4 regions of the Proteus sp. GOKU genome follow, and region 2 is predicted to be linked to each of the others. Evidence: predicted binding sites of a transcription regulator. Region 2 holds the regulator's gene; each other region holds the start of a gene.
The links. The regulator PurR, encoded in region 2, represses purine synthesis genes. The targets are predictions, from matches to a motif close to CANGCAAACGTTTGCNTG.

Region 1: the regulator PurR is predicted to act here: its motif matches at 875-892, upstream of glyA (serine hydroxymethyltransferase).
Region 3: the regulator PurR is predicted to act here: its motif matches at 6,466-6,483, upstream of EHE21_RS02045 (NCS2 family permease).
Region 4: the regulator PurR is predicted to act here: its motif matches at 3,900-3,917, upstream of purM (phosphoribosylformylglycinamidine cyclo-ligase).

What each region holds. Positions count from the first base shown of each region.
Region 1 is NZ_CP034105.1:2,773,335-2,781,362, forward strand. It holds gene glyA (serine hydroxymethyltransferase) at 1-763, opposite strand, end outside; gene hmpA (NO-inducible flavohemoprotein) at 1,130-2,329, shown strand; gene EHE21_RS12985 (hypothetical protein) at 2,420-3,067, opposite strand; gene glnB (nitrogen regulatory protein P-II) at 3,342-3,680, opposite strand; gene EHE21_RS12995 (NAD+ synthase) at 3,696-5,312, opposite strand; gene glrR (two-component system response regulator GlrR) at 5,386-6,723, opposite strand; gene qseG (two-component system QseEF-associated lipoprotein QseG) at 6,735-7,769, opposite strand; gene EHE21_RS13010 (sensor histidine kinase) at 7,769-8,028, opposite strand, start outside.
Region 2 is NZ_CP034105.1:1,751,178-1,759,205, reverse strand. It holds gene EHE21_RS08180 (sulfite exporter TauE/SafE family protein) at 1-438, shown strand, start outside; gene EHE21_RS08175 (hypothetical protein) at 621-1,124, opposite strand; gene EHE21_RS08170 (hypothetical protein) at 1,205-1,564, opposite strand; gene EHE21_RS08165 (hypothetical protein) at 1,594-2,118, opposite strand; gene sodB (superoxide dismutase [Fe]) at 2,507-3,085, shown strand; gene EHE21_RS19045 (YnhF family membrane protein) at 3,223-3,306, opposite strand; gene purR (HTH-type transcriptional repressor PurR) at 3,575-4,600, shown strand; gene punR (DNA-binding transcriptional activator PunR) at 4,627-5,529, opposite strand; gene punC (purine nucleoside transporter PunC) at 5,648-6,865, shown strand; gene cfa (cyclopropane fatty acyl phospholipid synthase) at 7,171-8,028, shown strand, end outside.
Region 3 is NZ_CP034105.1:416,965-424,992, reverse strand. It holds gene metE (5-methyltetrahydropteroyltriglutamate--homocysteine S-methyltransferase) at 1-435, opposite strand, end outside; gene metR (HTH-type transcriptional regulator MetR) at 542-1,495, shown strand; gene EHE21_RS02060 (carboxylate/amino acid/amine transporter) at 1,410-2,282, opposite strand; gene EHE21_RS02055 (Na+/H+ antiporter) at 2,285-3,934, opposite strand; gene EHE21_RS02050 (GNAT family N-acetyltransferase) at 4,342-4,845, opposite strand; gene EHE21_RS02045 (NCS2 family permease) at 4,973-6,319, opposite strand; gene EHE21_RS02040 (MFS transporter) at 7,064-8,028, opposite strand, start outside.
Region 4 is NZ_CP034105.1:2,402,375-2,410,402, reverse strand. It holds gene ppk1 (polyphosphate kinase 1) at 1-1,410, opposite strand, end outside; gene speG (spermidine N1-acetyltransferase) at 1,457-2,047, opposite strand; gene purN (phosphoribosylglycinamide formyltransferase) at 2,154-2,783, opposite strand; gene purM (phosphoribosylformylglycinamidine cyclo-ligase) at 2,797-3,837, opposite strand; gene upp (uracil phosphoribosyltransferase) at 4,069-4,695, shown strand; gene uraA (uracil permease) at 4,887-6,188, shown strand; gene EHE21_RS11250 (mechanosensitive ion channel family protein) at 6,475-7,680, shown strand; gene hda (DnaA inactivator Hda) at 7,903-8,028, shown strand, end outside.

The DNA.
Region 1 (8,028 bases), 1.0 Mb from region 2:
CAGAGTTCAGTTTTTTATAAAACTCTTCATCGCCACCTTTAGCAAGGATAAGACCACCGCGTGGACCTGCTAAAGTTTTATGGGTTGTTGTTGTAACAACATGTGCATGAGGAACAGGGTTAGGATAAACACCTGCTGCAACCATACCTGCAACGTGAGCCATATCAACAAATAAGAATGCACCAATACTGTCTGCGATTTCGCGCATTTTAGCCCAATCAACCAGACCAGAATAAGCAGAGAATCCGCCAATGATCATTTTTGGTTGATGTTTTTTAGCTTGAATAGCGATATCTTCGTAATCAATTTTACCTGATTCATCAATACCATAAGGTACGATGTTATACAGTTTACCAGAGAAGTTAACTGGTGAACCATGAGTTAAGTGACCGCCTTGCGCTAAGTTCATACCTAAAACAGTATCACCTGGTTTTAACAATGCCATATAGACAGCGGCATTCGCTTGAGAGCCTGAGTGAGGCTGTACGTTAGCGTAATCTGCACCAAATAATGCTTTTGCACGATCGATAGCCAGTTGCTCTACAACATCCACATACTCACAACCACCGTAGTAACGTTTCCCCGGATAGCCTTCAGCATATTTATTTGTCAGCTGAGATCCCTGCGCCTGCATAACACGAGGGCTGGTATAGTTTTCAGAAGCAATAAGTTCGATGTGCTCTTCTTGACGAGTCACTTCACCTTCCATTGCATTCCATAATTCTGGATCGTAATCAGCAATATTCATTTCACGTTTTAACATTCACATCTCCTGACTCAGCTAACTTCACTAAAGACAAACTCCCATGCGGGAGAAAGAATGGCATACAGTGTAAACTCTTTTTCTTCATTGAGATAGCCCCTAATGAAAAAATACGCAATCGTTTGCCATCCAACTATAACAGCACATTATTACTTTTTAACAACCCAATTTTATCCTGTACTTATTCCCCTTTTTGAGGCACATCTCGCCTTATTTTGCAAACACCCCGCATCATTCTCTAAGAATTGAGATTTTTTGTTAAAAAATAAAAACAGAGATTTACAAAATAATCAAAAAGAGATAAGTTGCATATAAAATACAATTTATAAAAATTCACAATAAACTGAAAATCTTTCAGGAGCAATTATGTTAGATGCACAAACTATCGCGACAATTAAATCAACCATTCCCCTCATTGCTAAAACGGGTCCTGCATTAACCGCCCACTTTTATGACCGAATGTTTTCTCGCCATCCAGAATTAAAAGATATTTTCACCATGAGCCATCAAAGCAGTGGCGCACAACGCGAAGCCTTATTTAATGCGATATGCGCTTATGCGACGAACATTGAAAACTTAGCCACCATTTTGCCTGCCGTTGAGAAAATTGCACAAAAACATGTCAGTTTAAATATTCTTCCTGAGCACTATCCCATCGTCGGTGAAAATTTATTAGCAACAATTGATGAGATGTTTAGTCCTGGACAAGAGGTGTTAGATGCTTGGGGAGCAGCTTATCAAGTATTGGCTGATGTCTTTATCAATCGTGAAGAACAAATTTATCAGCAAAAAGAACAAACAAGCGGCGGTTGGAGAGGATTACGAAACTTTAAAGTTAAACATAAAGTAAAACAAAGTGATGTCATTACCAGTTTTGAATTAGAGCCAGAAGATGGACTTTCTGTGACTCCTTATCAAGCTGGACAATATTTAAGCCTTTATATCCGTGATGAGCGCCTTGAAAATCAAGAAATACGTCAATATTCATTAACTCAATCATCAAATAATAAAACCTATCGCATTGCAGTAAAACGCGAAGATAAAGGTATTTTATCGAGTTTTCTTCATGACCATATTCAAGAAGGTGATACTTTGCAAGTTGCCGCACCAGGGGGCGATTTCTATTTAGATGTATCACCAACAACCCCCGTAACCTTAATTTCAGCAGGTGTAGGTTTAACGCCAATGCTGTCGATGTTGCACACACTTTCAGCTCATCAAGCTAATATTAATTGGTTACATGCGGCTGAACATGGTGGCGTTCATGCGTTTAAAGATGAGGTTAATCAAGTCAGCAATCAACTTTCACACTATCAACAAGCGATATGGTATCGCACACCACGCACTGAAGATGTACAAAATAAAGATTATCAATTCGAAGGTTTAATGACATTAAAACAAGTTGAAGATTGGTTAGCTATTCCTGATATGCATTTCTATTTTTGTGGCCCATTACCTTTTATGCAATCTGTTGCTAAACAACTTATGGAACTGGGTATTAATAGTGAAAAGCTTCATTATGAATGTTTTGGTCCTCATGCTGTTATTACACAAGACTTACAATAAAAATACCTTCATTAACGTTCAATTTTAAATTGAATAAAAAAAGCGCTGGTTATATTTATCAGCGCTTTTCTTGGTTATTTCACTACCTTTTTATGGTCGATATTTATTTTCAATCGCAGCGGGAATAACATGATCTTTGGCAGAAAAACCATACCAAATAACACTAATTAAACAGAGCGTATAACCAAATAATTCACTGCCTTCTTCCACCATATTTTTAACGGCGCGGTTATAATCCTCACCCAATAATTTATGCCAAAGTATTCCCATGCCAAATAGACGAGAGAACAATAAAATACATAATAAACCAGCAACTAACATCCCATGGCTTGGGTGAGTAATGAAGTGAATTAAGCCTTTTAACGTTCTTTTACCTTCTCTAATTGCAATAGCAATACAAATAAATGTCACCGTTAGAGCAAACCAAACCCAAGATCCGTGTGCAATCTGATCAAAAACACCATCTAACTCACGAATTAAAATACACAAGAAAAAGCCCATAATAAGCGTGAACGCTCCCCGTTGTTCACTGTTCTGGCATGCTTTAATAAAAAAGAATAAGCAAATAATGGCGACGATGATTTCTTGACCTAATTCAGTTACTGACGTTTCAGAAATACCATTATCAAGAACTAAAATATCAAGAAAAATAAATCCCGTTGTGATAGCGATTAACACTGCTGCACATAAAAATAAAGCGAGACGCTTTAATAAATAATTAAACACTATTTTGCCCATACCTTAATAATTTTTTAATATGATGATAATAACTTTCCTTAAAAGTTATTGAATAACATTTTGTGCCTTAAAGTTCATAAAAAATAGTAAAATAAATTGTTCAGTATCTTCAATAGACTTGCATAAGATATAAATAGCATTATAGGCAAAACATTAAAAAATGAATTATGCGCAAGAAAAAGAAAAAGCCCGATATTTTGATTAAAAATATCGGGCTTTAATAAAAATAAATAATATAAATATTTGGCTTAAGTTTAATTACTATATAGCTTAACTAAATAGCCTCTTCGTCTTGTTCGCCAGTACGAATACGAATAACACGACTCACATCGAAGACAAAAATCTTACCATCACCAATTTTACCTGTTTGTGCCGTTGTCATAATTGTATCTACACAAGTTTCAACAATTTCATCAGAGACAACAATTTCAATCTTCACTTTAGGTAAAAAATCGACCATGTATTCAGCACCGCGGTAAAGCTCAGTATGCCCTTTTTGGCGACCAAAACCTTTCACTTCTGTTACGGTCATTCCCGTGATACCCACTTCGCCGAGTGCTTCTCTTACATCATCTAATTTAAACGGCTTAATTATCGCTTCAATTTTTTTCATCGTATTATCCTGCTATTACCAGTTGTGGCGACCAAAACCGCTTGTAATTGGGTATCTGCGATCTTTACCAAAATTACGACTTGTAATACGTGGCCCAACAGGGGCTTGACGTCGCTTGTATTCATTAATATCGACTAATTTTATCACTTTACGGACAGTCGCTTCATCAAATCCAGCCGCAACTAAATCAGATACAGATTTATCTTGCTCAACATAGCCTTCAAGAATGGCATCCAAAATATCATAAGGAGGCAGATTATCTTGGTCTGTTTGTCCCGGTGCAAGTTCTGCTGATGGTGGTCTATCAATAACACGCTGAGGAATAGCAGGTGAAAGTGTATTACGATATTTAGAAAGCTCGAATACTAATGTTTTAGGTACATCTTTTAGTACATCAAAACCACCAGCCATATCACCATACAATGTGGAATACCCCACAGCTGATTCACTTTTATTGCTTGTAGTTAATACTAAACGACGGCGTTTATTCGACATTGCCATTAAAATAACAGCGCGACAACGTGCTTGTAGATTTTCCTCTGTAGTATCTGCGGCAGTATCTTTAAACATAGGTGCAAGCTGCGCCATAAAAGCATCAAACATAGGTTCAATAGAAACCGTATCAAACTCAACACCTAATAAATCTGCTTGCTCTTTAGCGTCATGAATACTCATTTCTGAAGTATAACGAAATGGCATCATAACAGCCTGAACACTCTCTTTGCCTAAAGCATCAGCGGCGATAGCAACGGTTAATCCAGAGTCAATACCACCAGATAACCCTAGAATAGCCCCTTTAAAACCGTTCTTAGTGACGTAATCACGCGTTGCAAGTACTAATGCTTGATAAACTTGCGCTAAAGGTGAAAGTTCTGGAGCAGGATCTGCCATTGGGATAATGTTTAATTCGTCGAATTCAACAATAGCAGTCTGTTCATCAAATGCAGCTAAACGATGTGTAATAGCACCCCGTTCATCAAATACTTTTGAACAACCATCAAATACCAACTCATCCTGACCACCAATTTGGTTAAGATAGATCACTGGAAGGTGTGTTCTTTGGCAATGTTCTTTAATGAGCTGTGTACGAACATGCGGTTTTTCACGATTATAAGGTGAAGCATTAATAGATAGAACGAGATCAGCACCCGCTTGTTTTAATGCATCAATAGGTTCATTGATCCAGATATCTTCACAAATTAACAAACCTAAGTGATAACCTTTAAACGGAACCACACAACGCTCATTTCCTTGTTGGAAATAACGCTTCTCATCAAACACACCATAATTAGGTAATTGCTGTTTGAAATAACGCGCTTGTAATTCACCTTTATAGAAAAATGAAAGTGCGTTATAAATTTTGCCGTTTTGCCACCAAGGATGACCAACAACAATCGCTATTTTTTTGCTTGCTTGTTCTAAACGCGTAAGTTGTGTTTCACAACGCTGTTGGAAATCAGGACGAAATAGCAGATCTTCAGGAGAGTAACCGCATAAAGCCAGCTCAGAAAACATGACCAGATCGGCATCTTCTTGTGCTTTAACGGTAGATAACATGCGTTCGCAGTTACCTTCAATATCACCAACAACCCAATTAAGTTGAGCCATGGCGAGTTTTAGTTTACGACTCATAAAAATTAGTCTCTCCGCTATCTTCCGCATAAAAGGAAAGTTAGTTTAAAAATATATTCGTTATCTGAAAAGGTTATTCTTTAAAATCATTCGCATCTAGCTCATGACGAGATAACAATTTATAAAACTCAGTTCGATTGCGCCCAGCCATACGTGCAGCTTGAGTCACATTGCCTTTTGTCATTTGCAAAAGCTTTCTCAAATAGGTCATTTCAAAATGACCTCTTGCTTCTGCAAATGTGGGCAGCGCCGTATTTTCACCTTGTAAGGCCTGTGTTACAAGCGCTTCACTAATCACGGGGGCTGTTGTTAATGCAACACATTGCTCAATAACGTTAACTAATTGACGCACATTACCCGGCCAACTTGCTGTCATTAAGCATTTCATCGCATCGGTTGAAAAGCTTCGGACAAAAGGTTTATGGCGTTTCGCTGACTCTCTCAATAAGTGATTAGCAAGAATAGGAATATCTTCAGCTCTCTCACTTAATGTCGGAATACGTAAATTAACCACATTTAAACGATAGAACAGATCTTCACGAAATTCATTACGTTCCATCGCTTTAGGTAAATCACGATGCGTTGCAGAAAGGATACGTACATCAATATCAATATCGCGATTACTGCCTAATGGGCGAACTTTTCGCTCTTGTAAAACACGTAATAATTTAACTTGCAATGCCATTGGCATGTCGCCAATTTCATCTAAAAATAGAGTGCCCCCTTCGGCTGCCTGAAATAATCCTTCACGACTACTCACAGCTCCTGTAAAAGCACCTTTCGCATGACCAAATAGTTCAGATTCTAAAAGTTGCTCAGGTAAGGCACCACAGTTAATAGCAATAAAAGGTTTTTTCGCTCTAGGGCTTGCGCGATGAATGGCTTGAGCAAGAACTTCTTTACCCGTACCGCTTTGACCATTGATAAGCACACTGACATCAGATTGAGCGACTAGTTTTGCTTGTTCTAATAAACGTAACATTTGCGGGCTACGTGTCACGATATCTTTTGACCACTCTTCATCTGAAACAATAGTGACAAGTTCCAGCGCTTCATCAATCGCTTTATAAAGTGCGTCTCTATCAACGGGTTTAGTTAAGAAGCTAAATACACCTTGCTGTGTTGCAGCTACAGCATCAGGAATAGAGCCATGAGCCGTAAGAATGATCACCGGCATGCCAGGTTGTTGCCGTTGTATCTCAGCAAACAACGCCATCCCATCCATTTCATCCATTCGGAGATCGCTGATAACAAGGTCTATTTTTTCTTTTAAGAGAAGTTTTAGTGCTTCTTGTCCACTTTCAGCGGTGAAGATATGAAAACCCTCACTTGTTAATCGCATACCAAGTAACTTTAATAACCCAGGATCGTCATCGACAAGTAAAAGATTTGCTGATTTATGGCCAGCCATGCACATTCTCCTTATTTAGATCCTGCTTCAGTCGGTTTTGAGTCTTGTGTGTCAGTTTTGACTGGCTCTGGTTTTACCGCCTCAGGTTTCGTAGATTCTGGTTTTGAAGGCTCTGGTTTAACCGCTGTTGCAGAAGGTTGTTTTTCCTCACCCTTTGGCTTCTCTGTTATCGATTGCGTCGAAACGGGTTTTTCAGCTGGTTTTTCAACAGTTGTTTTTTCGGTAACAGGTTTCTCTGCATTCACTTTTTCTGTTTCCGTAGATGCTGTTGTTGCACTTTCCGCTAAATCTTCATTTTGGGATAGCGAATCAACAGAGCCACTCTGTTTTCTATTCGATAACTGCCGTTCAATTTGGGTAAGGCTTTCAAGCTTTTTCAATGTGACACTTAGTTCATGCTGTAACGCATTATTCTCTTTTCTTAGCGCATCAATTCTATTATCTGTTTCAGTGGTTAAACGACGATAACGATTCTTTTCTTCCGCTAAAGAGAGAATAAGCGTTTGGTTCTCAATCCATGTCGATAATAGAACTCGCATAGAACTCGGAAATTGTAATTTATAGCTTTCTAATAACACTAATTGTGTTCGACGATCGGCAATCGTCATTCCCGCACGCTCTAATAAAATACTTTTATAAAATGCATCATCCCATCCAGTAACAACAACACTGTTTGCTTGGCGTTGTGCTTCCGTCGTCATTATGCGGTTTGTACATTCAATGGCACGTAACCAATAAAGCGCGTTATTGATGCCTTCATCATAAAATGAGCTCAATGTTTTACATTCAGCCCAGCGATAATCAATCGTTTTTTGTTTAACAACGGGGATTTCTGGCTCTGGCTCTTGTGCCTCAGTTAGCGACTTTGGTGTACACCCTGAAAGAACCAGTGGGAACATAATAAACAAGAAACACTGTTTCCAATTTAATGCGATTTTTCTAGTCGATGCAGGGGCCATAGATAACAATTCAATACCAAGCATCTTCTTATTTATTTTTTTATACTCATGGTGAGGAGATGCTTGTTTTTGTGACCTGATTTGCATTATTTAATCTCAGAAAGTAGCGGTAATTCAATACGAAAACAGACATCGGCATAGTCAGAAGGAACAACACTTAATTCACCTTCCATTCTCTTGATACAGTCATGAGCAATACTTAAACCTAAACCACTGCCTTTTACAGCTCCTTTGCGTAGCAAAGATCCTTGGAAAAAGGGTTCAAAAATCATTTTTTGTTCAGATTCAGGGATAGGTGTTCCTTTATTGGCTATATCAATAACTATTTTCTGTTCAACTTGATAAC
Region 2 (8,028 bases):
AAAGAAGCAGAACGCATTGAAAATGTGAAAGATCCTATTGTTTCAAAACCAGCGTTAACAAGTGGTGGTTCTTTAATTGGTTTTATATCCAGTTTTATCGGTATTGCGGGTGGGACTATCACCATTCCTCTTTTAAGTCACTGGGGATTTAATACACGTAAATGTATTGCAACCTCTTCAATGATTGGTGTCATCATTGCTTCTATCGGCACAATCATGGGTATTATCTATGGTTGGAATCAAACAAATATTGATGATTATTACTTCGGCTTTATCTATTTACCTGCCTTTATCGGAATAAGCATTACCAGCGTACTCTTCGCACCTGTCGGTGTAAAAGTTGCTTATCGCCTACCAATTCCTAGAGTTCGCCAAATATTTGCATTATTTCTATTCTTAGTTGTAGTGAAAATGATGTATACGCTTATTACAGAGTAAGCAAGTGATCTGAAAATCATATTCCGTTAAATTATTCTATACAAACAATACTAAAATCTAATATTTATAATAGTATTAGATTTTAGTAAGTTAGAGTATTTATAGATAAGATAAAATGGACGAGTCTTATTAGGTAATCTTCACCTAATTAAAATAAATATATTTAAGTATTACGGATAGCTTTATTCTTTTCTCACTTTGACTTGTAAAGCAAAAACAGGATCCGTTGTACCACACATAGTACGCCCTACTGTGGCTTTTATTTTTATCCGTACATTGCCACTTTTAGGTGCTGTTCCTTGTAAACGAGCAAAAATGATAGGACGCTCTTCTTGGCGTATGACATGCTTTTGCCAATCTTCATATGTAATAAGAGAAAGCCACTCCCCATCTTTATTTTTCACCATTAATGTCACAGTAACCCATTCTGGGTTTTCCACAATATAATATGGTGCTAAACCAGAAAATACGCCAATTTCAACCTGTTGATCATAATATTGATTAACAATAGCTTCCGGCATATAGATTTTTTCTTGCGATTCTGACGGTGTAAATAAAATGCTGGTACTACATGCAATGCCATAGAACATGCTACAACCATTTAGCACACTACAAAAAATAAGCAGGAATAGGCTCTGAACTAAGCTTTTTATAGAAAAATACTTGAAAATAATACTTCCGTGCATGCTTTTATCACTCCCTTGAAAAAACTTAAACTATTGTCGGCAAATTTAAGTCAACCCTTATATCATCTCAAATATCATTTTTATTGTTTAGCATTAAATACCGTTCCTTGCTGCCAATCAAGGACTGAGATCCCCATTTTATTTGCTAATTTAATAACTACAGGAAGAGCTTCATCTACTTTAGAATAAACAAAACCAATAACTGGGATTTTAGTCATAAAGTTATTAATTAAAGGCCCGTCACACCACACACTATCATCTATTTCATCATCAGGTAATTCGCAAAGGCACGGATATAGATGAGAAATTTCTTGATAAAAACGCAACATTAATGGGCTTAATTCCTGAATATCTTCATCTTCATATTTTTCGAAGTATTCACACGCTTTTTCAAAATCATTCGGAATAGGAAAATCAAATAGTGCAATATTATAACTCATTTTAACTCCTACACTCTTTTTGCGTAAATTCAATCTAAAATATCGCTACTACGATAAATGTATAAATAATAAGGCTTATGTGAGTACATTATTTCTATATTCCCTTCTTTAGCCTCAATATTTTCTAATTCAGAAAATACAAATATTTTATTCTCACTTAATGACTCATATTCAATTATCTCTAACTCCTTACAGTTATTTACCTCAGCTAACAATGCTTTTTTATCTTTAACTAAAGGATAAATATTTTTCATTTTCTGAGCTAAAAGATTACAGACCGAATCAATATCATCGCCACCAAAATAGGATAGATTTACACCAATTAACTTACCTTTATAAAATTTTAATGCATTTCTATCAGAATCTTTCTCAAACGGAGGCTCATTATTAAAAAAACAAGTGATAAGATCTTTCTCTGTTTCACACACACCATTCTTTATAAAAGGAATATCATCAATTGATCTTCCAAAATCTAATTTCAAAGGTTCATTACTTTTAAATCCAAACCCAGATAAAAATATTATCATGCCAATAGCTATAAATATTTTTTTCATATTTGTACATTCCTTTGAGAATAAATTTGTTACGATGTATCAATTGTAGTCTCTTACCCCAATCCATCCATACTAGGTGACGCGATTAAATCATATTAATAGAATAAAATTTATACTCTCTACCTTTTTTACTTATCTCATTACAAATACGCTTTTGTCACTTTACGTGCAGGCAAGAGGGATATACTCTTATGAGTATAATTAATCTATATGGCTTATAACTATAGATAAAAGATATTTAGCTGTTATTTCAGCAGATTTTTGTTAAAATAATTAGCAAAATAGTAACAACTTAGTGATTCATTTGCCTCATTCTATCAATTCAAATGATTTTGATTGAATGATTTCAGGCACAAAACCCGAAATAGATAGTTTAAAGGAGTACGCAATGTCTTTCGAATTACCAAAATTACCTTATGCGTTAGATGCTCTTGAGCCACACATCTCTAAAGAAACTTTAGAATATCACTACGGCAAACACCACCAAACCTATGTAACCAATTTAAACAATCTGGTTAAAGGTACTGATTTAGAAAGCAAATCTTTAGAAGAAATCATCAAATCTACTGACGGCGGTATCTTTAATAATGCTGCTCAAGTATGGAACCACACTTTCTACTGGAACTGCTTAGCACCCAATGCAGGTGGCGCACCAACAGGTAAAGTTGCTGATGCTATCAACAAAGCATTTGGCTCTTTTGAAGAGTTCAAAAAGCAATTTAATGATGCAGCAGCTAAAAACTTCGGTTCAGGTTGGACTTGGTTAGTGAAAAAAGCTGACGGTTCAGTTGCAATTGTTAACACCTCTAATGCTGCAACTCCAGTTTCAGGTGCAGACAAACCACTGTTAACAGTAGACGTATGGGAACATGCTTACTACATCGACTACCGTAATGCGCGCGTTAAATATTTAGAAGAGTTCTGGGCACTGGTTAACTGGTCATTTGTTGAAGCTAACCTTGCTTAATTGAGCTTGATAATCAAAGGTGAGTGATTGAGATTCATTTTTGGTGACAAAATAACAAAGGGCCTTGAGCCCTTTGTTATATTCAGATATTCGATAATCTATTATTTAAATTGATCGGATATTCTATAAAGCAGTGATTAGAACATCATAGTAGAAAATAAAACGATCATAACAAGCGCTGCTACTGCTGTACTCAAACCAAATTTCAGATCCGTATCCATCTATTTCTCCCTCAAAATGATTATAATACACATTTTTAACCATAACCTTGTCATGGTTAATTATTATCACATATCAAAATTTGCTAAAATAGCGACCAGTGCACAATTTATAACATTGATTAATACTTTCACTTTTGAGCTAGATCATACAAAATTCACAGCTAATCGCTAAATTATTGCCAGTGTTTGCCCTATGTATGACTATACTGGCAGTTAAACCATAAAATTAGATAAAAGAGACCAATGAAGGTCAGGAGTTTTCCACACCATGGCAACAATAAAAGACGTGGCAAAACGCGCAGGCGTATCAACCACGACTGTTTCTCATGTGATCAACAAAACACGTTTTGTTGCTGAGAACACACGGGCAGCAGTTTGGGCCGCTATAAAAGAATTAAATTATTCGCCTAGTGCCGTTGCGCGTAGTTTAAAAGTCAATCACACCAAATCTATTGGCCTGTTAGCCACGTCCAGTGAAGCTCCTTACTTTGCTGAAGTGATTGAAGCTGTTGAAAATAGTTGTTACAGCAAAGGCTACACACTGATTTTATGTAATTCACATAATAACCTCGATAAACAAAAAGCCTATTTAGCGATGCTGGCACAAAAACGTGTTGATGGATTATTAGTCATGTGTTCTGAATATCCCGATCACCTTCTTACTCTTTTAGAGGGCTATCGTAATATTCCAATGGTTGTCATGGATTGGGGCAAAGCGCGTGGTGACTTTACAGATACCATTATCGATAACGCTTTCCATGGTGGTTATATTGCAGGTCGTTACCTTATTGAGCGAGGCCATCGTGATATTGGTATTATCCCTGGTCCATTAGAACGAAATACAGGTGGTGGTCGCTTACAAGGTTTCTTAAAAGCCATGGAAGAAGCCAAAATCACAGTTAAAGACGAATGGATTGTACAAGGCGACTTCGAGCCAGAATCTGGCTATAAAGCCATGTACCAAATGCTAAACCAAAAACATCGCCCGACGGCTGTCTTTTGTGGTGGTGATGTGATGGCGATGGGCGCAATTTGTGCTGCAGATGAACTTGGCCTGCGTGTTCCTTTAGATATTTCTATTGTTGGCTATGACAATATTCGTAATGCACGTTATTTTACGCCTGCACTCACAACCGTTCACCAGCCAAAAGAACGTCTAGGTCAAATGGCATTATCGATGCTGCTTGATCGTATCGTCAATAAACGCGAAGACGCCCAAACAATCGAAGTTCATCCACGATTAGTTGAGCGCCGTTCAGTTGCTGACGGTCCTTTTATCGACTACCGTCGCTAATTCATATTTATTTAGCTATCTGATTTCTAGCGAAGCCATTCCTCATTTAAGGTTTGGCTATCTCCAAGATAATCTAACAACCATGTCAAAGCGGGCGATTCACTTTTATCGACCCACGTCAGGCAGCATGGGCTGTCTGGCAATGGTTGTGCCAGTTGTAAAGTCACCAGCTTACCTTGTTCAATTAAAGGTTCAGCACGGTGCCAAGGCACCATTCCAACGCATAATCCCGCTAACAAACATTCAAGCCCCATATCCCATGTCGGAACAACCATTCTGCGCTGATTATTTAGCGCCCAAGTGTCACGCTTTGGTAAACTGCGTGAGGTATCCTCTAAACATAAACTTGGATAAGGCCGCATTTCATCATCCGTTAATGGATGTTGTGCTTTCGCTAAAGGGTGATCAACATGGCAAACACAGCGCCAAGGCATAAATCCCATATCTCTAAAGCTATAACGTTCACCTATTGGTGAGGCTCTTGTTGCACCAATGGCTAAATCAACACGACCATTAACTAAGGAGTCCCATACGCCATTAAACACCTCAGGGTAGACATACAGTTCTATATCCGGAAAATGGCGGTAGAAATCGAGAATAAGTTGTTGTGTTCTTTCAGGTTTAACAATGCCATCAACTGCTATACTAAATTGACCGCGCCATCCATTAGAAACTTGTTGACAAAGATGTCGAGTGTCATTCATTTTTTTGATAACAGATCGTGCTTCTTTGATGAAAATTTTACCTGCGTCGGTTAATTCTACATCACGATGACGACGCTCAAACAAAGGAACGGCAAGCCATTCCTCTAATTGCCGAACTGTGTAACTAACGGCGGATGGCACTCTGTGCAATTCTTGAGCAGCCGAGCTAAAACTTCCTGTTCTTGCGACTGCATCAACAACTTCTAAAGAGTATTCTGACCACATAGAGTTTATTCCTTTGAAAATTTTTCACAGCATTAACCAAATATTCCCGTTTCACAAGTAAAATAGGTCTTAGTTACAATACATAAAATGTTCTACATCACATAGCATAGAAAATAAAATGAATTCTAAAACATCCACACAATCAAAAACACCTATGAGCTTTATGGTGTACCTAGCGGGTTTGAGTATGCTAGGTTACTTAGCTATTGATATGTACTTACCTGCATTTGGTATGATGCAGCGTGAACTCTCTATCAGCGAAGGTGCTATTAGTAATAGCTTAAGTATCTTTTTATTTGGTTTTGCTGTTGCTCAGTTACTTTGGGGACCACTTTCTGACAAAGTAGGTCGTAAACCTATTCTTCTTATTGGTTTAAGCCTTTTCTCTTTAGGCTGCCTTGGTATGCTGTGGGTTGAAAGTGCAACTGGCTTACTTGCTATGCGCTTCCTACAAGCTTTCGGCGTCTGCTCTGCTGCTGTTATTTGGCAAGCTCTTGTCATCGACCGTTTTGATGAATCTCGCGCTCAACACGTTTTTGCTTTAATTATGCCACTGGTTGCATTATCACCAGCACTTGCGCCTTTAATCGGTGCATCGTTATTAGATCACGGTGGCTGGCGTATGATTTTTATGCTGTTAATGGCCGTAACGTTAGTTCTCATGTTACCGACATTAATGCTAAAAAACATTAAACAAAAATCAGTTACAGATGCAAACCAATCTTCTGCGTCATTTATGACTTTATTAAAATCCCCTCTCTATACAGGTAACGTATTAGTTTACGCTTCTTGTAGTGCAGGTTTCTTTGCTTGGTTAGCTGGCTCACCAATCATTCTTGAAAAGATGGGCTACTCTCCTCAGGATATCGGTTTAAGTTATATTCCACAAACTATTGCATTTATGGTGGGTGGTTATGGTTGTCGTATTTTACTGTCAAAAATGACAGGTAAAACACTGCTGCCACTGTTATTAATTGGTTATGCTGTCAGTATGACTGCGTTATACCTTGTTGCTAAATTTACTGAACCAACATTAACAACTATTTTAATTCCGTTCTGTATTATGGCTGCAATGAATGGTGCTTCTTATCCAATCGCAGTATCTAATGCTTTATCCGCTTATCCTGAAATCAGTGGTAAAGCTGCTGCGTTACAAAATGCGCTTCAACTAGGTCTTTGCAGCTTAGCAAGTTTTATTGTCTCTGCATTTATCAGCCAACAACCTTTGATTAACACCACGGCAATTATGGCGTTAACAGCAATCCCAATGGCAGTTGGTTACTTTATTCAGCGTAATAAATCTGTTACCAAACACACAGTTCAAACCGCAGAATAATCGCGCTCCTTCTTTTAAGAATCATCTTAAAAAGGCCATTTTATAAAAAATGGCCTTTTTCTTTTCTAGAGAAAAACATTCTACATCTCTATACTTACCTATACGCTGTAATAGCGTTTTATTTATTTTTCTTTCGGATTTTGAGACATTAAACAGATTATTCGCTGATTATGTCAGATTAGTTGTCTTATTAATTCTATTCGTTCAATTCAGACTGAACACAATACCATTTTAATACTGTCAATCTGCACACATCCTTTCTTAGCTTTATGTCTCAAAACCCGCTTAGTTTACGCGGAGAGTATATGAGTACATCTTGTGTAGAAGAAGGCCGAAAGACCTCCAACGATCCTTATAAAAAGATCGCAATAGAACTGTTAGCTCATGCTGATATTCGAGTTAATGGCTCAGAACCTTATGATATTCAGGTTCATAATCAAAATTTTTATAAAAGAGTATTACAGCAAGGCTCATTAGGTCTCGGCGAAAGTTATATGGATGGTTGGTGGGATTGTGAACGATTAGATATATTCTTTCATAAAGTTTTACGTGCTGGTCTTGAAAATAAGCTCCCACAAAACCTACGCGATATTTTCAAGATTGCGACAGCCCGCCTTTTTAATCTGCAAACACAAAAACGTGCATGGATGGTAGGTAAAGAGCATTACGACCTTGGTAATGATCTATTTACTGCCATGCTTGATCCTAATATGCAATATTCCTGTGGTTACTGGAAAAATGCAGATAATTTAACTCAAGCTCAAGAACATAAATTAGATTTAATTTGCCGAAAATTAGATTTAAAACCGGGGATGACCTTATTAGACATCGGCTGTGGTTGGGGTGGACTTGCAGGCTATGCAGCCAAACATTTTGGCGTTTCTGTAACGGGAGTCACTATTTCTGTTGAACAGCAAAAACTTGCACAAGCTCGATGCCAAGGACTTGATGTTAATATTATTTTAGAAGACTATCGTGATTTACATGAAAAGTTTGATCGCATAGTTTCAGTAGGTATGTTTGAGCATGTAGGACCTAAAAATTATGCCACTTATTTTGATGTGGTTCGTCGTAATTTAAAGGAAGATGGTCTGTTTTTATTGCACACCATAGGTTCTAACCGCGACAAAGTAAATGTAGATAGCTGGATAAGCAAATATATC
Region 3 (8,028 bases), 1.3 Mb from region 2:
TTCTAGCAACTCTTTCCATGCAAAGGTAAATGACTGACCTTGCTGAAATTCCGGTACGATATAGTGATAGTTAGTATTAAACCATTTCGTCATTTCAGATGCAGCAGCAGGTTTACCTGTTGGTGCTCTACCACGAGCGACTCTAAATAGAGTATCAAGATCGAGTGAGCCATCTTCATTACGATGACGAGGTGGCACATTACCTAACAGTAGGCTTGTACCTAATACTTGGTCATACCAAGCAAAATCACCGACAGGTAATAATTCAATACCTGCATCTGCTTGTTGTTGCCAATGGCGAGCGCGAAGTTCTTTACCCACTGCAACCAATTCTTCCTGTGAAATCTTGCCTGCCCAATAATTTTCTTGCGCCTTTTTTAGCTCTCTATCTAAGCCAATACGAGGGAAACCGAGTGTGTGATTGCGAATTGTCATAATTAAAATCCTATTTTTAGCCGTCTAGATGTTTACACATCCATAATCTACAGGTAGTGTATAAATCACAAGCGCAAATTTTTCATCAACAACCTGAAGGTTTCTCATGATAGAAATAAAACATTTAAAAACGATCTTAGCCTTGAAGCACACTGGCTCTCTTGCTAACGCAGCAAATCAACTGCATCAAACACAATCGGCTCTTTCACATCAGTTTAGTGAATTAGAACATCGCCTTGGCTATCGAATTTTTGTACGTAAAAGCCAACCACTGCGCTTTACTTCACAAGGGGAAGTGCTCGTTAAATTAGCAGAAGAAGTATTGCCTATCGTTCGTAGGGCGATTGAAGCGTGTAATGAACCGGGTAGTGTGAATTTGAATATTGCTATCGAATGCCATAGTTGCATTCAATGGTTAACCCCTGCATTACAGCAATATCGTCAAACATGGCCTGAAGTGACTGTTGATTTTCATTCCGGAGTGACATTCGATCCACAACCCGCATTATTACAGCGTGAATTAGATGTAGTGCTAACCTCCGATATCTTGGATGATCCTCGTTTACATTACACACCGTTATTTGACTATGAAGTGAAATTAGTTTTATCGCCAGACCACCCTCTGGCTAATCGCTTACATATTCAGCCACAAGATTTAATTGCAGAAACGCTATTTATTTATCCCGTACAAAGAGAGCGCTTTGATGTATGGCGTCATTTCTTGCAGCCCGCAGGGATCACTCCACATTTTAAACACGTCGATAATACGTTGTTATTAATTCAAATGGTTGCAGCCGGTATGGGTATTGCTGCATTACCTCATTGGGCTGTTGAGAATTTTGAAAAACAGGGATTAGTTGTTACAAAAACATTAGGAGAGGGATTATGGAGCCGGTTATATGCCGCTAACCGTAGTGGAGAGCAACATCAACCGGCAATTCGAGAATTTATTCGCTTATCAGGTCAGCACGCTGTTAACAATCTTCCTTTTGTAAAGCAGGTCGGCGTATCCAGCGTCGATGGATCCAAAGTGATGCAACAATCAGGCTCGCGCCTATGATGAAACTTGGCCAATTTGGATGTTGTTGCCAAATAGAGAAGTTCACTAATAACCCAGCTGGAACCATCATGTTATTCATAATAGCTAAGGTTCCGGCATCAACTTGTGTGGCACCATAGTTCCACATGAAATACCCTATTCCAGAAGCGCCAATTCCTAACCAGAGTAAAACACTCCATTGTAGTGATGTTGTTGGCATTTTCTGCCAATCAGCAAAAAACAATGCACCAACCAATGAAACCGCAACTGCACCAAGATAAAACCAAGAAAATGCATGATGTTGAGGAATAGGATGTACTTCCATTAACCGTTTATAACCCACCTGACCGATAGCAAAGAAAATATTAGCCAATTGCACTAATAATAATCCATACCAAAAATCATCACTTAAATGGTCATAGCGAATAATTGCCGCACCTAATACCGCTAATAATGAGCTAAATGCATAACCCCAACGTAATTTCTGACGCTCTAATAAATCATAAATTAACGTGACATAAAGCGGTGTTAATACAGTAAAAAGTAAAAATTCTGCGACAGTCAAATAGTTATAAGCGTGGAAGACAAACAGATACATAATACCGAGTTGGCAAGCTCCCACGAGCATATAAAGCAAAATCACCTTAAAACGAATTCCCTTCCAACGTAAGAAAGGTAAGAAGACCAAAGCCGCCAAAGAAACGCGGATCAGAACAGAAAGCCAGCTATCAACCTGACCCGCGAGATACTCGCCGATCAGGCTAAAAGAGGCTGCCCATAACAGTGTTGTAATAACGAGCAACCACATAATTAACTGTCTTTCTCTACTAACAATGCTTCCATTAAATCCAATTCATGTAGCAATAATTGGAGCGTTTCATTACTGATTTTTCGCGTCGCTCTTAGATGGTAAAGCTCACCACGTTCAGCACGTAATGCCGTTAAGCGAAAACGCCTTTCGAGATCTTCTTCTAACGCGTTATGAACCATTTCATCTTGATTTGCTGTGCGGCGTCTTAAATACCCCGTTACACGAGAAGCCACTTCATTAATTTCTTCAGCATCTAACTGCTCTTCAGTACTTGCTGCTAAACGCTCTTCCATTTTATTCAGGCTGACAATTGCTACTTCTGCCATTACTTTACGTGCATAGCGCACTTCATTTTTGTCAGCTTCTTTGTCGGTTGCTTTCACGCCTTTTAATAGGAAAGGAAGAGAAATAATACCCACTAAAATCGACAGCAAAATAACGCCAGCAGCAATAAAGATAATTTGATAACGCCCCGGGAATGTACTGCCATCGGTTAAAAATAGTGGAATAGAGAGTGCACCCGCAAGCGTAATAGCACCACGAACACCAGCAAATGACGATAACCACAACTCACGCGTTGTATAATTAGCAAAATCAAGTGGATGCTTTTTCATAAAGATACGGCTAATTTTCTTCATTAGCCATAACCATGTAAATCGCAGGATCAGCAGTGCAAAGTAGATAACGAAGACAGCTGCAAACAACATCCAGACTTCAACTTCAGGGTCAAGATCTGCTTGAATAACAGAGCTTGTCCAGATAATAGGAAGTTGTAAGCCAAGCATGATAAAAACAAGTCCGTTAAAAACAAATTCAAGCATTGACCACACGCTATCGGCACGTAAACGCATCGCAAGCGGTGCATTACGAATAACGCCTGATTTACTGATAGTCATACCGGCAGCAACAGCAGCTAAAATACCTGAAAAACCAATATGTTCTGCAATAAGATAAGAGGCAAAAGGCAGCAGCAACATAAAGACGATTTGTGTAGCAGGATCGTCTCCACTCCAACGGCTCATTAATCGTAGAGATTTACTGTAAAGCAAGGTGACACCGATACCTGCCAGTAATCCCCCAACAGCGACTTTGAAGAATTCAAGGGTTGCACCACCAACAGTAAACACCATTGTGCCCATTGCTACAGCAACCGCAAATTTCAAGGCAACCAGACCTGAAGCATCATTCATTAATGCTTCACCCTCTAAAATACCCATTATTCGCTTAGGTATTCGCCCTTTACCGACAATGGACGAGAGTGCGACCGCATCTGTTGGCGAAAGTACTGCCGCCAATGCAAATGCAGAAATAAGAGGAATACTTGGCATCATCCAATAAATCAGATAACCGATACCAACAACTGTCACCATGACTAAAACAAGCACAAGAATAAAAATCTCACGCCCATTTTGGATAAATTCTCGTGTCGGTGTTTTCCAACCATCAACAAAAAGCAAAGGTGGGATCAATAGAACGAGGAACAATTCAGGATCAAAAGTGACATGTAGACCAAACTGAGGCCATGCCAATAAAGCCCCTATCACAATCTGTATTAATGGTAACGGAACACGAAAGGGAATTAATTTTGTGATAACTCCCGAAACTGAAACCACCAGTATTAAAATCAAAATAGTAAAGAAAATTTCCATGTTACCCTTACATGCCTATTTTTATCCTGAAAACCTAGCATCTTTTCCTTGTCATAAGGAAAACCTACCGAATGATAAAGAAACACATTATGTAAAATTTGCGCATCATATCTTTCTTTATCTCTATCTATGCATCCACGCTTATTTTAAACAGATCCCACACAGACTCTGTGAGAATATTTAAAAATTAAGATTAATCGTATCTAACACCGCACATTGTATGCAAATTATTACTCTCTATTTATTAACGGCATTAATTATAGAAAGCATACGTTTTTATTTCTCTTTTTCAGTCTAAGCAATGTAATAGACCGTATAAAAACGTAAAACGTTAAGTAATTAAATAAAAAATAATAGATAAATAACAATAGCGATTAAATTTGAGAGCTAACTCGTAGTGCTAATGATTATTCAATTGTTCTTAACATCGACATCATAACAACATCACAATACTTGCCCTCTCTAAAGGCGGCTTTACGACGTACACCTTCAACTTCAAAGCCTAACTTCTTATAGAGATGCAAACCTCTTTCGTTGTCTGAATACACTTCTAATTCTAATCGTGTGGCTGCTAACCAATTGAAAGCATAATCAATTGCTGTATTGATGAGTAACTTACCGACACCTTTCCCAGAGTATTCAGCGCCAACACCGATACCAAAACTGACAATGTGGCGACGACGAGGGTGATTATCGATTATCAGTGCTAAATGTCCCGCAACTTGACCATCAATGGTTGCAACAAAATTAGGGATATTTTGCTCTGAAAATTCAAGTAATCTTTTTTTCCACATCGTGACTGAAGGATAAGGAAATTGGCAAGTACAAATATATAAATCAGGATGTGTATATAACTGTTGAATTGCTGATGCGTCGTCAGGTTCACCGTGGCGTATTTTTATTTCTTGCATATATTCTACCAACTATTTAATAACTAGGTTTAATTTCGACAATAGCGAATAAAAGTAGATAAATAAATAGCAAAAAGGCGGAATAAAAATATATTCCGCCTTTTGTCTTTAAAACCGATTATTTTAATTAAATTGCCCACTCACCCGCATAAAATGCCACTAGAGCAATAGTAATTAATACTGTACCAATATTGAGTTTACGCCATTCTCCGGCAAATACACGACCAATCACCAAACAGCCGAAACCTAACATAATGCCTGTGACGATATTGCACGTTAAAACAATAAATACAGCACACACCATGCCTGACATTGCGTCAACAAAATCACTGAAATCTAGCTTAGTGACATTGCCTAGCATCAATAAACCTACATACATTAATGCAGGTGCCGTTGCATAAGCTGGAACTAAATAAGAGAGAGGCGATAAGAAAAGGATCAGTAAGAATAAAATACCAACCACAGTTGCGGTTAATCCTGTTTTACCACCAGCGGCTGTTCCTGCGGCTGATTCAACATAAACCGCAGCAGGAGCGGCACCAATCACACCAGCAAAAATACTACTGACAGAGTCAGAAGTTAGTGCTTTTCCACCATTAATAATTTGTCCGCGTTTATCTAATAAGTTTGCTTGACCAGCAACGGCACGGATAGTCCCTGTTGCATCAAAAATCGCTGTCATTACTAACGCAAGAACACTTGGTAAAACTAAAGGTTGTAAAGCACCTTTAATATCCATCGCAAACAATAAAGAAAGCCCTTCTTCACCTAATTGAGGCATTTTAAAGATGCCTTGATATTTCACATTAGGATCAAAAATAAGACCAATAATCGAAATAGCCACAATCACTAATAGCACGCCACCCGGTACTTTACGTTTTTCTAATCCGAAAATAGCGGCTAATCCAGCAAGTGACATAAGAACAGAGAATGATGTAAATTTCCCCATTGCAACAGGTAAGCCATCAAATGGATTTTTCACCACTAATCCAACACTATTTGCTGCGATTAAAAGTAAAAATAGCCCTATCCCTATTCCCGCACCATGTGCGATACCGATTGGAATATTTTTTAAGATCCAAGTACGAATGCCGGTTAATGAGAATACGGTGAATAAACACCCCATTAAAAACACGGCACCTAAAGCAACAGGTACAGAGATGTTTTGTCCTAAGACCAAGCTAAAAGCGGTAAATGCTGTTAATGAAATAGCACAACCAATTGCCATAGGAAGATTTGCCCACAATCCCATTAGAAGAGAGCCCAATCCCGCGACTAAACAGGTTGCGATAAAAACCGCTGTATGTGGAAAACCGGCTTGTCCTAACATGCTAGGAACAACAATCACGGAATACACCATCGCCAAAAATGTCGTCAAACCGGCGATCATTTCTTTGCGAACAGTTGTACCGCGAGCTGTAAGTTTAAAATAGCTATCCAGTTTACCTGTGGTTGCTGATTGATTAGCAGACATTACATTCCTCTGACATAAAAACGGTTCACTCTCCAAAAAACGAAAACGATTACGTATCAATTAAAATAACCTCTTATTGATAAAAATCTTAAGAGGGAGTCAAAAGCAAACGTTTGGTTTTTCGTGTAGATTGAGTGAGAGAATTTGACGCAAACGATTATCTGGTGCTTTTAGGGTAAGAATCAAGCGAAAAAATACATTTTTAATAAAAATGTCATAAAAAGATAATTTAAAGTCAGAAAAAAAGAAAAAGAGGAAAGCGACTATCTACTTTCCTCATCATTCTACTTTTATACAATCATCTAATATCATGTTTATCTCACAGTAGAAAAACAGATTAACCAATTGTTTTTATTAAAATTATATTAAACAACCTGATAACTAGGTATATTTATCTATTATTAGTAGCCTTAATAAGTTGCCTAGATAAATAATACCTCCCGTTCCCAATGTGTGGCGATTAATGGTTTGCAGTATTCATTATTTTTTATCTGAAGATGGTGTCATCTTCTACTTCTAACGTTAGATGAATAAACGTTGTTTTAGCAAACAACTTTCTGTTCAATATAGGCATTTCTAGATTATTCTTAATAAGTTTTAAAATAAGTATAATTACGAAAGATAATTATAATCATTTATAAAAAACAATAAGATAAAACTAAATATTTAGAAATAAAGAAAAGAGAGAGTTCCTCTATCATATTCCTATCACTCTAAATGGAATACGATAGAAGAGGAATGATATTAAGATGAGCTACTGTTCAGTGCTTCAACGCCTAGATTCCAACGTTCCATCGTTGATACTAAGAATAAACCCGTCATTGCAACCAATAAGAATGGTAGTGAAGATGAAGAAATTTCTGACATCGCGCCAGCCAGTAAAGGTCCAGATAAATTACCAATTCCCCATAACATCGCCGCAGACGCATTTGCAACCATCAGATCATTACCTGAGAAATATTGCCCTATTTGTACTAACGCAATGGTGTATATCGCACCTGCTGTTGCACCCAGCACCAGTAATAAAGGCCAAATCAAAAATGTATGAGACATCGTGATCGGTAATAATAAGCTTGCGAGTAAAGTCACCACACCACAAATTCGATATAACCGCGTTCTGTTCATATGATCAGCAAGCCAGCCAAATGGCATTTGCATAATGGCGTCACCGGCTAAAATAGCGCTTATCATCATTGCTGCAATCGCTTCAGTATGTCCCACACTTAAGCCATAAATAGGAAACATTGAAAGCACGGTACCATCAAAAAAAGCAAAGAAAACAATACCGCCGCAGATTGCGGGTGCAACTTTAACAAAGCGAATAATAGAGAAATTAGGCTCTTGCGTATCTTTCGGTAATTTATCTCCTGTTTTCTGATCCATCATTAAAAACAGGACAATAGAAATAATATGAATAAAGACACTAATTAAAATAGGTGTCTTATCTGCGACACCATAAAGCGCAATAATTGAAGGCCCTAATAACTGACTGATGGTAAATACCGTGGTATATACCGCTAAAATTCGCCCACGTTTATTATCTGGCGAAAGCTCATTAATCCACGTCTCTCCTAAACAAATCATCACACCACTGGCAATACCAGTGATAAGTCGTAAAGGAAATAACAACTCTAGCGGTAAGCTTCCCATTAAAGGTAATAAACTGATTGCAGAAACAATGGTTGCTAATAGCATCGCAAAGCGTTTAC
Region 4 (8,028 bases), 650 kb from region 2:
ATAAAGACGCGCTGTTTTTTCGTTAAAGTTCCCGGTACCAATATGAGCATAGCGAATAATTTCACCATTTTCTAAACGTGAAATGATAAATAACTTCGCGTGAATTTTCAGACCTGGGGCTGAGAAAATAACGTGTACACCTGCTTCTGTCAGGCGTTTTGCCCAGTGAATATTTGCTGCTTCATCAAAGCGAGCTTGTAACTCAACGACAACAGTGACACGTTTGCCGTTATGCGCAGCGTGGATCATCGAATCAATGATCCGAGAATCTTTAGCAACACGGTAAATATTGATTTTTATTGAGATAACACTTGGGTCGAAAGAGGCTTGGCGCAACAATTCCAGCACATGCTCAAAGGTATGATAAGGATAATAGAGTAAGACATCGCGCTCACGTATTGCATCAAAGCCATTACGGAAATTATCAAACCACACATGGCGTAAGCGTGGGATCACTTTATTTAAAAGAAATTTACTCCCTTCATTTGGGAAGTTAATAAAATCTTTAAAATTATGATAACGACCACCAGCTATTACGGAGTCATTATTCGATAAACCTAATTTACTGCGCAGTAGTGCCACCATTTCATCAGGCATATCTCGCTGATAAACAAAACGGACGGGTTCTGCGGTAAGGCGCTGTTTTAATGTCGATGACATCATTTCAAGTAAACTAGATTCCATTTCTGTCGCGAGATCGTACTCGGCATCTCGCGTCATTTTCATGGAGTAAGCACTTAATGAATCATAATCAAAAAAGCCTTTAAATACCTCATCAAGACAGTAGCGTAAAATATTATCCAATAAAATCATGGATTTTTTCTTACTACGTCCTTGATCTGTCGGCAGAATAACAAAACGGGGTACTTTATCTGATGGAATTTCTAGCAGGGCGTAATGAATAATTTGCCCTTGCACAATTTCAACCGCTAAATAGGTATAGTCATCTTTAAGAAACTCAACTAAGTCTGTTTCAGGATTAATCAAAATAGGCGTGATGTGTTTTCTTAAATTTTGACGGAAGTATTGGCGTAACCAGATTTGTTGATTAGGTGAGATTTGGCGTTCGTTAATTAAAAATATTTGATTTCGCGCCATTTCAAGTAACAAATCATTATATAAGGCATCAAACTCTTGGTCAGCTTTAGCCACTTTTGACTGAATTTTCTTTATAAGATGGCGAGCATGACTTGATGCAGAGCGTGAACCACGCTCTTCATTAATTAAAATACGGCGTTTTACATCGGCAAAACGAACCTTGTAGAACTCATCAAGATTATTTGAATAGATCCCCAGAAACCTGACTCTTTCAATTAACGGGTTTCGTTTATCAGCCGCCTCTTGTAATACACGTTCGTTAAACGCAAGCCAACTGATCTCTTTATCAATATAGAGTCGTTCCTGGGACATCTGAACTCCAACAAGGGTTAAAGTTAAAACTTAATATCTGAATAAATCAGACGTGTTGCTTAATGGTCGCACCCGGCTTAACAAAATTTTCGGGTTTCGCCTCTTTGGCTTTTTGTTCAAAATAAGGCGCTTGGAAAGTACACATTCTAATCGCAGAACGGTAGGCACCGTTAACAAAAAACTCATCTATTAAATCACCTTCTTTTTTAAAGCCAAGCTTTTCATAAATATGAATCGCTTTAGCATTCTCTTTATCGACGATCAAATAGAGTTTGTATAAATTAAGTACAGAGAAAGCATAATCCATCGCCAATTTTGCGGCTCGCGCAGCATATCCGTGGCCTTGATGTGCAGGTGCGATGATGATTTGGAATTCAGCACGACGGTGAACATAATCAATTTCAACCAACTCGACAAGCCCAACTTTAGTGCCGTCACTTTCGGCAATAAAACGGCGCTCGCTTTGGTCGTGAATATGTTTTTCATAAAGGTCGCTTAACTCGATAAAAGCCTCATAAGGCTCTTCAAACCAATAGCGCATAACGCTGGCATTATTATCAAGTTGATGGACAAAAGAGAGATCTTCTCGTTCGAGAGGACGTAATTTTATAGGTGGAACTTTCTTACCACCGGACATAAGCACCTCGGTGAATGCATTGAATAAAAAGAGAAAAGGGTGACACAAAAAAAGTCACGCAAGCTACAGTGTAGCACAATGTGACTTTTTATCTTAAACGAAATAGTTAACCAAGATTGTCGAAAAGCGCAATATCATCGAGAAAGGCTTGATTATTCTGCATTTTTAATCGCTCGTCAGCTAACCAACCGATCGCTAATGGATAAATACGATACTCTTCAGTTTGTATTCTTGCTTGTAATGATTGTTCAGTATCATCTGGCAAAACAGGAATACGCGCCTGAATAATCATGGGACCACCATCAAGCTCTTCTGTAACAAAATGGACGGTAACGCCATGAAAAGAGTCTTTATTCGCTAAAACTTGGCGATGAGTGTGTAATCCGGGATATTTAGGAAGTAAAGAAGGATGAATATTTAATAATTTATGCTGATAATGAGTGACAAAATCAGGCGATAAAATACGCATAAAACCAGCTAGAACCACAATATCGGGCTGATAAGCATCGATTTTTTCAATTAACGCTTTATCGTAATCCGCTCTGTCATTGTATAGAGTCGGATCAACAAAATAAGCTGGAATATTAGCAAGTTTTGCTCGTTCAAGACCGTATGCATCGGCTTTATTACTTAAGACAGCAACCACATTACCTGTGATTTTATTTGCCCTACAGGCGTCGATAACCGCCTGTAGGTTGCTGCCGTTTCCTGAGATAAGGACGACAATATTTTTCATTCACATGCTTTCATTAGTTAATAATAACTTGTGCTTCACCAGCTGCTTGTGGCGCAACTTCACCAATTAACCATGCGTTTTCACCACATTCAGCCAGATGCGCTAATGTTTTTTCAACGTCATTTGGGTTAACGGCAATTAACAATCCAACGCCACAGTTAAAGGTGCGATACATTTCATGTGTGCTGACTTGTCCGGCATCTTGTAGCCATTTGAAAACCAGTGGCCATTCCCAACTTTTACTTTCAATACGCGCTTGCGTGTTTTCAGGTAATACGCGAGGAATATTTTCCCAGAATCCGCCACCTGTAATATGTGCCACAGCATGGATATCTACATTTTCAATTAATGAAAGCAGTGACTTCACATAAATACGAGTAGGGGCTAATAGGTGATCGGCTAATGATTTATCGCCTAATGATGTGCTTTCAGCTTGTGTATTGCTAACTTCAAGAATTTTTCTGACTAATGAATAGCCATTAGAATGAGGACCACTTGATGCTAAAGCGATTAGCGCATCGCCAGCTTTAACTTTGCTACCATCGATAATTTCTGATTTTTCAACCACACCGACACAAAAGCCTGCGATATCATAATCGTTACCGTGGTACATTCCTGGCATTTCAGCAGTTTCACCGCCAACTAACGCACAACCAGATTGCTTACAACCTTCTGCAATACCTGTTACTACGCGTGCTGCGGTATCGACATCTAATTTTCCTGTGGCATAGTAGTCAAGGAAGAAAAGGGGTTCTGCACCTTGAACAATCAAATCGTTGACACACATTGCGACTAAATCAATACCGATGTCATCATGGCGATTTAAATCCATCGCAAGGCGAAGTTTAGTTCCTACGCCATCTGTGCCTGAAACTAAAATAGGTTCACGGTATTTAGATGGAATTGCACAAAGTGCGCCAAAACCACCTAAACCCCCCATAACTTCAGGACGGCGGGTTTCTTTTACTACACCTTTGATACGATCGACTAAAGCATTACCTGCATCAATATCGACACCGGCATCTTTATAGCTGAGAGAGGATTTGTTAGTCACGTAGAGCCCTCACGGCAAGTTGCTGTTAAGAAAAAATGTGTGCGGACGCTATTCTAACAGGCAAAGCAAACGTTTGCGAGGATCTTCTTTATAGGTCACAATTATTCATGTTGGTGTGGTTAAAAGCTGTGCGTTTGATCAATATCAATAGAAAAACGATGGAATGTTGGCAAAAAAGCGGTATAATCTCGCGATTTTTTTGTCAGGCTGCGTCGTACATTAGGAGAAATTATGAAGATCGTTGAGGTAAAACACCCACTCATTCAACATAAATTGGGGCTGATGCGAGATCATGATATAAGCACTAAACGCTTTCGTGAACTGGCTTCAGAAGTTTCCAGTCTACTGACGTATGAAGCTACCGCCGATTTAGAAACAGAGACGGTAACAATAGAAGGTTGGTGTGGTTCGGTAGAGATAGAACAGATTAAAGGAAAAAAAATCACAGTAGTTCCTATCCTCCGTGCAGGTATCGGGATGATGGATGGAGTATTAGAAAATATTCCTAGTGCCCGAATCAGTGTAGTTGGCGTTTACCGCGATGAAGAAACATTAAAACCTGTCCCTTACTTCCAGAAATTAGCATCCAATATTGAAGAGCGTATGGCTCTTGTTGTTGACCCTATGTTAGCAACAGGCGGCTCTATGATTGCCACAATTGATTTATTAAAAAATGCGGGCTGTACTTCAATTAAAGTATTAGTACTGGTTGCTGCTCCAGAAGGTATTAAGGCATTAGAAGAAGCTCATCCAGATGTGGAGTTATATACTGCATCTATTGATAGTCATCTTAATGAGCACGGGTACATCGTTCCAGGTCTTGGCGATGCTGGTGATAAGATATTTGGTACAAAATAATAATTAAGCCGACTTTGATAGTCGGCTTTTTTTTGGACCACTTATTTGTTCTATACTCTAAATATTTTAAGGTGCCGCTAGATGACTCGTTCGAGTGAGCGTAGTTAGCAACGCGGTGGCTTAAAGTAAGACGAGTATAAAGTTAAAAATACAAACCAATTTCACATTCATATTAAAGAGAGGTCGTAAGCATGACTCGTCGTGCAATCGGGGTAGAAGAGCGCCCACCATTATTACAAACAATTCCGTTGAGTCTTCAACATCTGTTTGCAATGTTTGGCGCCACCGTACTTGTGCCAATTTTATTTAAAGTTAATCCGGCAACAATATTGTTATTTAACGGGATCGGAACCCTGCTTTATCTCTTTATTTGTAAAGGACGCATTCCTGCTTATTTAGGTTCAAGTTTCGCGTTTATCTCACCCGTACTTTTACTATTACCTTTAGGGTATGAATTAGCACTCGGGGGATTCATCGTCTGTGGTGTGTTATTTTGTATCGTTGCAGGTATTGTTAAAATAGCAGGACGAGGCTGGATTAATGTGATGTTTCCGCCTGCGGCAATGGGCGCAATCGTTGCCGTCATCGGACTTGAATTAGCTGGAACTGCTGCGGGAATGGCAGGATTATTACCAAGTGCTGATGCACCGGTTGATACCCAAACACTGCTTATTTCTATGGTGACTTTAGGGGTGACAATCTTAGGCTCTGTGATGTTTAGAGGATTCCTTGCTATTATTCCTATCCTTATTGGGGTACTAGCAGGTTATGCACTCTCTTTCTTCTTGGGCGTTGTTGATATTACTCCAATTAAAGAAGCTAACTGGTTTGCACTACCGACATTCTATTCTCCGCGTTTTGAATGGAGTGCTATCTTTATTATCCTACCTGCTGCATTAGTGGTTATTGCAGAGCACGTTGGACACCTTGTTGTTACAGCAAATATTGTGCAACGCGATTTAATGAAAAACCCTGGCTTACATCGTTCTATGTTCGCAAACGGTTTCTCTACCATTATTTCGGGTTTCTTTGGCTCAACACCAAATACCACTTATGGTGAAAATATTGGTGTTATGGCTATCACTAAAGTTTACAGCTCATGGGTTATTGGTGGCGCGGCAATTCTCGCTATCTTATTATCTTGTGTCGGTAAACTCGCTGCGGCGATTGCTGCTGTGCCTGTTCCAGTGATGGGTGGAGTTTCACTACTACTTTACGGTGTTATTGGTGCATCAGGTATTCGTGTCTTGTTAGATTCAAAAGTGGATTATAACAAACCGCAAAACTTGATATTAACTGCAATTATTCTGATTGTTGGTGTGAGTGGTGCATCCATTCAGATTGGTGCGGCTGAATTAAAAGGCATGGCATTAGCAACTATCGTAGGTATTGTTTTAAGCTTAATCTTTAAATTAGTTAGTATTGTTCGCCCTGAAACAGAATTAGTGGATAACACTATCGAGTCTGTTAGTGGTACAGCAAACAAAAAGTAATCGATTAAGAAAATCTAAAGCAATATGCTGAAATTAATAAAAAGGTGGATGATCTCCACCTTTTTTATTGCGCTTTGTTTTTTGTGTCATATTAAAAACTAAGATTTTTGATGTTTTAAGTGTTTAAAACTTAGAAAAGCATGATTAATTCAATCATGATGTTTATTTAAATAAAATAAATGAGACAATGGGGGTCTGTTCTTATGCGAAATAGGCAATTTGTCTGTGGTTTGAGTGGTATTCGTTTTAAGGTTGGAAGCGTCTCAAAAAAGGTATAGCGTAATTTATGGAAAAGCTCATTGAAATTTATGATTTCATTACATCAAAGCAGATTTTTACCACAATATTTTTAGTTATTGTGTTGCTGGTGGTGTGGTTTCTCGCCAAAATGATTTTCCGCCGAATAGCAAAGCGTTTACTTTTTTTATTTACTGAACTTTCAGATGAAGAGACGATAGAAGATATAGCTAAAAAGAGTGCATCTATTGTTGCTGTTACACTCGTTCTCTATATTAATCAGCTATTACCGTCTTTTTCAGCTGAAATGAATATTATTTTTGAGACGGTTGCTCGCGCCTTTATCATTATCAATATTGCCTCATTGCTAAATAACGCGCTTGATATCTTCAATATTAGGCATGCCAAAAAAGCGTGGCATCGAAATAACTCTATCAAAGGCTATATTGAGATTGCCAAAATCGTGGTTTGGATTATCTCTTTTATCCTGATCATTGCGTTATTTACTGAACAATCACCACTTATTATTATCTCGAGCTTTGGTGCCATTGCTGCGGTATTAATGTTTGTTTTTCAGCATACACTTATCTCTTTTGTTGCCAATATTCTTATCTCTAACGGAAAAGTATTAAAGCTTTATGATTGGATTGAATTACCCAGTAGTAATATCAGTGGTGAGGTTATTGATATCGCATTACATACGATCACTGTACGTAATTGGGATAATACAATTTCGCGTATTCCAACCAAAGATTTTTTGACTGAAAAATATACAAACTGGCAACCGATGTTTTCATCAGGAGGGCGTCGGATCAAACGCAGTTTTTATATTGACCAATCTTCGATTTCATTTGCAACGCAAGAGTTAGTATTAGAATTAAAAAATACAGCACCGCTTCGTAAGAGCATAGAAACGATGCTAGAAGGAAAGGAAGAAGAGATTGGTGATATTAATGAGTGGTTAGAAACAAAAGGGGTGACAAACCTGCAATTGTTTCGTAAGTACATGCTAAATTGGATAAAAATGCGGGGTGATGTTCGACCTGATATGTATTTAGTGATCAGAACAATGCCACCTACACCGATGGGATTACCTGTAGAGTTATATTGTTTTACTCGCGCAACCACGTGGGTTGAATATGAAGAGACTCAATCTGAAATCTTTGAGTATATAAATGCATCAGCTAAATATTTTAAGCTCGATATTTATCAGCAACCTTCAGGTAATGATGTTGCGAAATTAAAATTTAGATAATAAAGACGATTAATTAAACAAGAAATGTTTTTTGATTTTGTACTAAACAATTTGTGATACAGCAAGACGATAAATAAATAAGTCATTAAGAGTATATAAAATAGACTTATCACGATAATCTTGCTGTTATCTTAATCAGTGCAATGTGCTTTTTTAATATTGATTCTGACCTTGTGAGAATTTGTGTTAGAATCACCACGTTTATTAAACTATTCAGGTGAGGTGCTTCTGAATACGCCGTCACAGCTATCATTACCACTATCTCTGCCCGATGATGAGACATTCGATAGCTTTTATGCAGGGGAAAACGCGTCGTTAGTCGCGGCAATTCGAACCGCCATTCATCAA